Regions from separate parts of the Planococcus sp. YIM B11945 genome, predicted to be linked through region 1. Evidence: riboswitches for the same ligand, from Rfam matches in the RefSeq annotation. Region 1 holds a riboswitch; each other region holds the start of a gene.
The links. A riboswitch is a leader RNA that binds a small molecule or an ion and turns the genes downstream of it on or off. The one in region 1 is predicted to bind lysine.
Positions count from the first base shown of each region.

Region 2: it holds a riboswitch for lysine, as region 1 does, so the genes downstream of both, ACRRQV_RS00815 (aspartate kinase) here and ACRRQV_RS10690 (transporter substrate-binding domain-containing protein) in region 1, are expected to answer to the same signal.
Region 3: it holds a riboswitch for lysine, as region 1 does, so the genes downstream of both, dapA (4-hydroxy-tetrahydrodipicolinate synthase) here and ACRRQV_RS10690 (transporter substrate-binding domain-containing protein) in region 1, are expected to answer to the same signal.

Region 1 is NZ_JBOZWR010000004.1:552,403-555,683, forward strand. It holds gene ACRRQV_RS10685 (amino acid ABC transporter permease) at 31-798, opposite strand; gene ACRRQV_RS10690 (transporter substrate-binding domain-containing protein) at 1,039-1,881, opposite strand; lysine riboswitch at 2,003-2,185, opposite strand; gene ACRRQV_RS10695 (hypothetical protein) at 2,271-3,281, opposite strand, start outside.
Region 2 is NZ_JBOZWR010000001.1:150,041-153,321, reverse strand. It holds gene ACRRQV_RS00815 (aspartate kinase) at 140-1,354, opposite strand; lysine riboswitch at 1,578-1,753, opposite strand; gene uvrC (excinuclease ABC subunit UvrC) at 1,792-3,281, opposite strand, start outside.
Region 3 is NZ_JBOZWR010000004.1:270,732-274,012, reverse strand. It holds gene ACRRQV_RS09330 (STAS domain-containing protein) at 1-338, shown strand, start outside; gene dapA (4-hydroxy-tetrahydrodipicolinate synthase) at 390-1,280, opposite strand; lysine riboswitch at 1,407-1,586, opposite strand; gene ACRRQV_RS09320 (SAM-dependent methyltransferase) at 1,696-2,298, shown strand; gene ypfJ (KPN_02809 family neutral zinc metallopeptidase) at 2,370-3,218, shown strand.

The DNA.
Region 1 (3,281 bases):
TCTCCTCTTCCGTTCTCTGAATTTCTATCTTCAGTTTTTGATTTTATGCTCCGTGTCTTCCGGTTTCGCCACTTGCATCGGCAAACCGCCAATCATGCTGTAATTTTCGGGGCCATCCATTCTTCTTTCCAATTTGCGCAATAAAAGCGTGATCGCAAAGGTCATGATGAAATACAGCACACAGGCAACGAAGAATGACTCAAAATAGCGGAAGTTGTTTCCTGATACAGTTCTCGTTTGAAAGAATAATTCCGTCACTCCAATGACGCTCAATACGGCCGTATCTTTGATGTTGATGACAAATTGGTTGCCGGTTGCAGGCAAAATGTTGCGCACCACTTGCGGCAGGACGACATGCATCATCGTCTGAAAATGATTCATGCCGATTGCTTGGGCGGATTCGAATTGCCCTTTGTCGACGGAGACAATTCCGCCTCGGACGATTTCCGACATATACGCACCCGTATTGATGGAAACGATGAAAATCGCTGCAGTGAAAACGTCCATATCGATGCCGAACGCTAAAGCAGAGCCATAGAAAATGACCATGGCTTGCACCATCATCGGCGTTCCGCGGAAAAATTCAATATATGCGGAAAGTAAAAAATTAACGATTTTCAAAAAGAATTTTTTGATGCCACGCTCCGGCATCGGAATGGTATGGATCACTCCGATTAATAACCCAATCACCGCACCAATTATCGTGCCAATGATGGAAATCAAAAGCGTCATACCGGCACCCCGTAAAAACATTGGCCAGTTTTCTGTAATGATGTTGACGATCCATTCGTAACTCATGGTTTTCCTCCTAATTAAAACTTCAATTCCTATATAAGTTGAACTAATGATTGCCACTTATCGATATTTTGCAAAACAGCTCCGCTTACCGTCGGCTCGCGCTGAAGCAATAAGCGTCCGAAGCGACTTATAAAAAGCACTTTATTTAGGTCAACTTACAGAAGTGCTTACTTCAACTCCCGCCAATTCGGGAAAAGATAAAGCCGACTGCATCGCGATGCAGCCGGCACCATCTAAGCGCTATTGCGCAGCTGGTTGGTTCTTGATAGCAGTATCCATAATTTCCTGGCGCTCTTCTTCTGGAATAGACGTTAGCGTTTCGTTAATCTGTTTTGTCAATTCACTGCCTTTTTTAATCCCTACAGCAATAGCGGTATCTTCTTCCGACGTTTGGAAGCCTTCTGTAAATTCAACCATTGCATAATTTTCATTTGCTGCAGAAGCGCTGACCGCTTCTGGGCGTTCAGATACATAGCCATCAATCATTCCTGATTCAAGGGCTACCCGCATCGCCGGGAAACTTTCCATAGCGGTTTGTTTAGAAACTCCTTCAATTTGATCAATTACTGAATAATGGAACGTGTTCAATTGAGCGGTAACTTTTGCTCCTTTAAAGTCAGCAAGAGTTGTTGCCCCTTCGTATTTCCCGCCCTTCTTCACTACCATGACCAAGTCTGACGTATAGTAATGGTCTGAGAAATCGATGGTTTCTTTACGTTCTGCCGTCGGCGACATCCCAGCAACAATGGCATCAATTTTTCCAGAAGCCAGAGCCGGCACAAGGCCGTCCCATTCCGTTTTAACAATTACTAATTCCTTGCCCATATCTTCTGCAATCCGTTTTGCGATTTCCACGTCGTAGCCGCCTGCATATTCTGCGTTGCCATCGAGTTTAACGGCGCCGTTGGAATCATCCGCTTGCGTCCAGTTAAACGGCGGATAGCCTGCTTCCATTCCGACTGTAAACGTGTCTTTGTCTCCGCCTGAAGAGCCGGATCCTTCAGAGCCTCCTGAACCGCAGCCTGCCAACAGCAGCATGGCAGCTAGAAATACAATTGAAAATAACGATAATTTTTTCTTCATGTTCTTTTCCCCCTTCAATTTTCCGTGTTTATGCAAACAAAAAAGGCAACTTGCATAAAAAACGGCCTGAGATGAACTCAAGCCGAACTATGTATAGTTGCCTTAATCCTCTTCCGTCCCAAGTGGAGATAGCACATCTTACCGGCCCGGGATGGCCAATAAGATAGTCCTGCAGTTCTTAACTGCAGACCCAGCAAATAATACAGAGAAATATTATAAACTTCGGCGGTAGTTCCTTCTCCTAAGCATCACTGCTTCTCAAACTCTTCTTAGGACTGTTAACGACCGCGCCTCTACCTCACTTGTAAATAGTGAGGTTAATTCGTTATTTAATTATGTACCATAGTTTACAGTACTGTATTTCACATTGTCAACCAGCTCTGTACTTTTCAAAACATTTTCGATTGAAAAAGAGGATTCTTGCTTTGTTTTTCTCCTTTTACTGGAAAAAGCATGCGCCATCCGATGAAAACAGCGGCCATTAAGAGGACCAAGTAGAAGTAGATTCCATATGTGTAGCCGATGGCAATCCAATGGGCCAGTGCAAGCCCGCCGGTTATAATATTCAGTAACATCAATGTCCCCATTCCCGATTCCTGTGCAAACTCAAACGACTTTGAAAACGGAAACTCTTCGTCATTGATCATTTTGTAGGTAATAAGCGTCTGAACCACTCCCGCCAACAAAACGACTGCTAAATCGACTAAAACAGAAGCACCGAAAATCCACAAAAACGCGGCACTGACCACCAGCAATACAGGCAAATAAAGCTTTGCCAAAAATGCTTTCAAGGCACCGCTGTAGGCAAGGGACACTTGAGGAATGGGCGCTGCTTTGAATAACCAGCTGCCTTTATAGTTCCCTGAAAACTTGAGCATATGAATCACGTGCGGAATCATCAAATTGCAGAAGTAAATATAAAAAAACAAGTTTTCCGAAACCACATCCAGTCCGGTCTCTCCGCTGCCGCCATTGATCAGGAAGATAAACGGAAAGACGAGCGAAATGCCCAAAGTCGGATATACTTTTAACTTGAATTCCCTTTCCTGCTTCATCATCAAAGCGGAAAAAAGGAAAAACAAACGCTCTTCTTTGTTCGGGCACATGAATTTCCCCAACACTTCATCAAAGATGTTGACGCGTTTTTTTCGTTTCCGTGTATCGCTCAATAATTTCTCCAGATTCCGTTCAAAAGCTGGCATCATTCGAACGTATGCCAATATGGACAAAAGTGGAACAAGAATTGCCAACAAAGACAGCAGCAAAATCGGTCTACTCGCATTCCTGTTAAGCAGCCATTCAAACGGGGCCGCGAACCAAATCGGCGGCATGAACAGATGCCACCAGCTGAAAGCGTAGGCGAAATCCAGATCAATCAGGTCAAATGTGCGCGCCAGCAA
Region 2 (3,281 bases), on a different contig from region 1:
GAAATATATAACTTGTGTGCGTTAATTCATTTTTATGTTCGATAATTTACATTTGTTTTCATTTAACGAATTTTTATATGCCAAACAGCTTTTTCCAATAAAAAAAGACCCGTCAATCAACGGGCCTCAAAATAATTTATTAAAACGACAAACCATAAGCATCATGCAACGCATTTGCGGATTTTTCCATGTCGCTTGCCGGCACGACGACGGAGACTTTGATTTCGGACGTGCTGACCATTTTGACTGGAATGTCCTGCACGCGGAGAATGTCGAACATGCGCGCGGCGACACCTGGGTTTGAAACCATCCCGGAGCCAACAATGGAGACTTTCGCCAAACCCACTTCAAAATTGGCCGATGAGAAGCCGATTTCGCTGCGATAAGTTTCCAATACACGTATCGTCTCATCCAAGCTGTCTTCTTTAATTGAGAAGGACACGGACGGCGGCACTTCGTCGGAGATGCTTTGGACGATGATGTCGACATCGATGTGGTGTTCCGCAAGTTTCATGAAAATCTTGGCCAATGAGCCATTGAACGGTTTGTCGTAGCTTGCTGTTATACGGGCGATGCCCGGTTCGAACGCAACGCCTCTGACGATTAGATTTTTTTCCACAGTGATCACCTCTTGTATAGTTGTGCCCGGTTCGTCTGAATAACTCGCTCTCACCGAAAGCGGGACATTGTTGTTTTTGGCAAATTCCACCGCGCGCGGATGCAAGACGCCTGCTCCGAGATTGGCGAGCTCCAGCATTTCGTCATACGAAATTTGTTCGAGTTTCCGCGCACCTGTGACATATCGCGGATCTGACGTATAGACGCCGTCTACATCCGTGTAAATTTCGCATTTTTCCGCATTCAACGCGGCAGCGAGGGCGACTGCAGTGGTATCGGAGCCGCCGCGGCCGAGTGTTGTGATATTGCCGATTTTGTCGACGCCTTGAAATCCGGCAACGACGCAAATAAAACCGCTGTCCAGCACACGTTCCAAGCGCTCAGTGTGAATGTGTTCGATGCGTGCATTGCGCGGAACGGATTCCGTTTCGATTCCCGCCTGCCAGCCGGTAAACGACAGGGCTTCGTGGCCAAGCGATTTGAATGCCATCGCCAACAACGAAATCGTCACTTGCTCGCCGGTTGCGAGCAGCATGTCCATTTCCCGTTTTGGCGGCTCCGTCGAAATTTCATTCGCCAATGCCACGAGCGTGTCCGTCGTTTTGCCCATTGCTGAAACGACAATCACGACGCGGCGGCCCTGCTCTTTTTCACGGATGGCCCGTTTCGCGACTCCAATAATTTTCTCAGGAGTTGCAACCGACGTCCCTCCGAATTTCATCACACTTGTCTCCATTTTATCCACTCCCACAATTTATCCCGTTTTAACGGTCAGTAAGACTCCCGTTGTTCCAACCGGGAGTCCACTGGCCGTAAAAACCCGATTGGATCAACTAACATTCACTGGGGATGGAGCTCCCATTGAATGAAGTTTCTCTTTATGTGGCCCTCAAAAGAAAAAGAGGCAGCCCGCTGCGCTTGCAGCCAACTACCTCTTTTACCATGCACGAAAAACGTCCATGTGAGATAGCCCTCCAGAGATCGACTCTGACAGCCCGGCACTTCTTAAATGCAGAACCAGCATGCGTGTCTACAGCAACATCGCACACTTCGGCGACCGCCCCTTTCCCCATCCTTCATCGACTCTGTCTGTCTCGGAATGGGTACTTTTGACGTTCGCACCTCTATCACCACTCGTTACAAGTGATTCAATTATGCTATTACGATAGCATACTATTTTTCGGTTGACAATGTTTCTTCACTAAAATGCTTTTGAATCGACAACGCTAATCCGACGGGCATTCCCGCTTCTTTCAATTCTTCCACGGATGCCTCTTTTATTTTCTTCACCGAACCGAAATGCTTCAGCAATTGCTGCTTGCGTTTTGGCCCGACGCCTTCTAAATTATCAAGGGAAGAAGTAATGGCGTTTTTCCCCCGCAGCTGGCGGTGGAACGTAATAACAAAACGGTGGACTTCGTCTTGGATGCGCTGCAGCAAGTAAAACGCTTCACTTGTTCGTTTAAGCGGCACCATTTCAATCGGCGAGCCGTACAATAGTTGTGATGTTTGGTGCTTGGCGTCTTTCGCAAGTCCAGCGATCGGAATCGACAAGCCCAATTCGTCTTCCAAAATTTCGCGCGCCGATTCGATTTGCCCTTTGCCCCCGTCAATAATGATTAAATCCGGAAGTGGCAAGTTGTCTTTTAAGACGCGGGTATAGCGGCGGCGGATGACTTCGCGCATCGCTGCGTAATCATCAGGTTTTGACGCATTGCGTGTTTTGTATTTCCGGTAATCTTTTTTAGATGGCTTGCCGTCAATAAATGTAATCATCGCCGATACCGCGTCGGCGCCTTGAATATGCGAGTTGTCAAACGCTTCGATGCGCAGCGGCGTTTCAATGTTCATCGCTTCGCCGAGCTCGACGCACGCACCGATCGTTTTCGTTTCTTGGCGTTCCAACAGCTGGAATTTTTCTTTGATGGCTATTTCAGCGTTTTTCTTCGCGAGTTCAACCAAATCTTTTTTCTTGCCCCGCTGCGGCACAAGCGCCCGGACATCGAGCCACTCCCTTACCAAATCGGCGTCTTCGCCTTCCGGCAATAAAACCTCATTGGGCTTGACGTGGTGCGATTGCTCGTAAAACTGGCCGAGGAATGTCATGAATTCTTCCTGCGGGTCCCGGTATAGCGGGAATAACGAAACGTCGCGTTCGATCAGCTTGCCTTGGCGCACAAAAAACACTTGGACGCACATCCAGCCTTTGTCGACCGCATAAGCAAACACATCGCGGTTGGTGAAATCGTTCATCGCCATTTTCTGCTTTTCCATAACGGTCTCGATATGGGAAATTTGGTCGCGGTATTCTTTCGCCCGCTCGAATTCCAGATTTTCTGCCGCTTCGGACATTTTTTCCACCAACTGCTGTTTGACTTCCCGGAAGCCGCCGTTCAAGAATTTCGTAATGCCGTCAATCATTTCTTGGTAGGTTTCTCGTTCGACCGGTTTGATGCACGGCGCCAAACATTGCCCCATGTGGTAATAAAGGCAAGCCCGGTCTGGCATCTGATGGCATTTCCGCAATGGATACAGCCGGTCGAGCAATTTTTTCGTTTCGCTTGCCGCAAAGGCATTCGGATAAGGGCCGAAATACTTGCCTTTGTCTTTTTTAACTTGACGAGTGGTAATCAGCTTCGGATGGCGTTCCCCCGTTATTTTTA
Region 3 (3,281 bases), 280 kb from region 1:
TGCCATTGAGTGACCGCATCGCCGTTTTGCCTCTCGTGGGTGAAATGGATTTAGACCGCGCCCGCCATGTACTAGAGAAAACTTTGTTGGCGGCCAATCAACTGAAAATCACGACGCTGATTATTGATTTGTCAGGCGTCGTCAAAGTGGACACCGTCGTTGCCGACCAAATCGTAAAAATTGTCCAGTCTTTGAAGCTTGTCGGAGTGACGGCCATTTTAACGGGCATTCGTCCGGAAATTGCCCAAACCTTGATCCAGCTTGGCGTAGACATTAACGGACTGGCCATTGGCGGCAGCTTGAAGCAAGTGGTTCAAAAACTGAATTTCAGCCTGTAAGCACATAAAAACCGATGGAGCCTGAGCTCTATCGGTTTTTTCAATGCATTTTTAATTAGCGGAAGTATTAATTTTATGCGGTGGCAGGACTTGGCGCAGCAATTCGGTTTGCGATGGTGTCAACGGCACCATCGGCAAGCGGACGCCGCCGACGTTCACGCCGGTCAAATTCAGAGCCGTTTTTACAGGCACGGGATTTGGTGCAGCGAACAACGCATCCATGACCGGCAATAGGGAACGGTGAAGAGCTGCCGCTTGAACGGTTTGGCCTTCGTTAAAGCGCGCAATCATCGCCTGCATTTCGTTGCCGATGATGTGGGAAGCGACCGAGACGATTCCGATTCCGCCGATTGCAAGCACCGGCAGCGTCAAGCCATCGTCGCCGCTGTATAAAGAAAATGTTTCCGGCGTGCGTTCAATGATTTCTGCCATGGCACCCAAATCGCCGCTCGCTTCTTTTACAGAAACGATGTTGGGAATGGAAGACAAGCGGACAATGAGGTCGACCGACATATTGACGACGCTGCGCCCCGGAATGTTGTACAGCATGACAGGAAGGCTCGTAGCTTCAGCGATGGCTTGGAAATGCTGGTACAAGCCTTCTTGGGAAGGCTTGTTGTAGTACGGGGCAACAAGCATTACGCCGTCTACGCCAGCTTCTTCGGCTTGTTTTGTTAGTGCAATCGAAGCGCGGGTGTTGTTGGAGCCGGTTCCGGCGATGACTGGAATGCGGCCATTCACCGCTTCCACGACAAATTTAAACAGTTCCACTTTTTCTTCGGTCGACAAAGTCGGTGATTCGCCGGTGGTGCCGGCGACTACGAAACCGTCCGTTCCGTTGGCGATCAAATGTTCAATCAAAATTTTTGTTGCTGAAAAATCAATGTTTTCATTTGCGTCAAATGGAGTTGCCATTGCTGTAATAACTCGGCCAAAATTCATACATACACGCCCTTTTACTAGTTTTTTGTAGAATCAGAGGCGGCGGGGGCAGCCGGGAACAAATAAAAAAGCAGCAACGAGAGCCTCGTTGCTGCAGTAAAAACGCGGTTTATCTTGCGTTTTTGTGCGTCAGATAGCCCTCCATATAGTTTCCTATATGACAGTTCTGCATTTGTTCAATGGCAGAACCAGCGGCAGGGGCTGTGGATTCCCCTTCGCTTCGGCAAATTCCCCTTTCGGCAAACGTCAACGGATTCCAACTTCCTCGGTTTGCGTACTGATGGTTTTTGCGCCTCTATCCTCACTTCAATGGAATGAAGCAGGAAGTATTCGATTAGCTAGACTTTAACAAAAATCTCTTTTAAAAGCAAGAAAAACCGGGTATTTACATAGGCAAGACGAGGAGTGGACAACGATGAACGAACACCAATTTGATGCGCTGCTCGGGGTGGAAACAGAAGAAATCCAGCAAGGATTCAACGATTCCCCCCATTTTCACCGATATGAACCGACTCCCTATCAATTGCTCGACCAGCTGTTTAGCCGCTACAAACTTCAACCTGGCGATCGGCTGGTCGATTTTGGCTGCGGGAAGGGGCGTCTGAATTTTTACGTCCATTATTTGTTCGGCTGTGAGACGGCCGGGATTGAGATGAATGAAACCTTCTACAAGGATGCCTTGAAAAATCGGGACAGCTACGAGAAAAAGCGGAAAAAAGCCAAAGGGAAAATCGCGTTTCATCATTGCATGGCGCAGGACTACCCCATCAGTGAGAGAGATAACCGGTTTTATTTCTTTAATCCGTTTTCGGTTCAGATTTTCATGACCGTTGTGAATCGGATTTTACTTTCCGTCGAAGAAACGGATCGGGAAGTCGATTTGCTGCTGTTTTTTCCTGGAGATGATTACATCGATTTTTTGGACCAGCAAACTGAGTTTCGATTAGTGGAAGAAGTCCGTTTGCCGGGGGCGCGGCGGAATCTGCGCGAGCGCTTTTTGGTTTACCGGCTTTCGTGAATCGGATTAAACCTTGGTCGAATTTGGGTATAGGCAACTAAGCGTTATGGAATGAAAGCGGGGAGATTTAGATGAAGTGGCAAGGAAGAAAGGGAAGCAGAAATGTAGAAGACCGCCGGGGAAGCGGCGGCGGCGGAAAGACACTCGTTGGCGGAGGCCTTGGCGGGATTGTCATCGTCCTCATTATCGCTTTTATGGGCGGCGACCCGGGGGCGATCCTGAACAGCTTGGGAGGCGCGGAGACCCAGTCAAATGAACCTTATATGGAGACCGAACAAGAACGCGAAATGGCGGAATTCGTATCGGTCGTTTTAGCGGATACAGAAGAAGTGTGGGCGGATGTATTTGCAGAAGAAGGGAAGGAATACGTGGATCCAACGCTTGTCCTGTTTTCGGGAAGTGTGGACTCTGCCTGCGGAACCGCGAGCGCAGCAGTCGGGCCGTTTTACTGCCCGGGCGACCAGAACCTGTATATTGACTTGAGCTTTTACGATGAATTAAAGCAGCAATTCCAAGCACCGGGCGATTTTGCCATGGCGTATGTCATCGCTCATGAAGTCGGCCATCACGTTCAAAACCTCTTGGGCACCATGGACAAAATCCAGCCGCAGCGAAGCCGCTTGAGTGAAGAAGATTACAACAAGCTGCAAGTGAAACTCGAGCTGCAGGCCGACTACTTGGCCGGCGTCTGGGCGCACCACGCACAAGGAATGGACTTGCTTGAAGAAGGCGATCTTGAAGAAGCTTTGACCGCCGCAAGCGCAGTCGGCGACGACACCATCCAGCAGCGCTCCCGCGGCTACGTGGTGCCGGAAAGCTTCACCCACGGCACGAGCGAACAGCGCAAAAAATGGTTCTACCGCGGATTCGAATACGGCAACCTGGACAAAGGCAACACGTTCAGTGCGAAAGATTTGTGATAGGTGATTAAAGACGGATTGAATAGTTTTAAATTTCATCATTTATTAGTAAAGAGCGAAAAG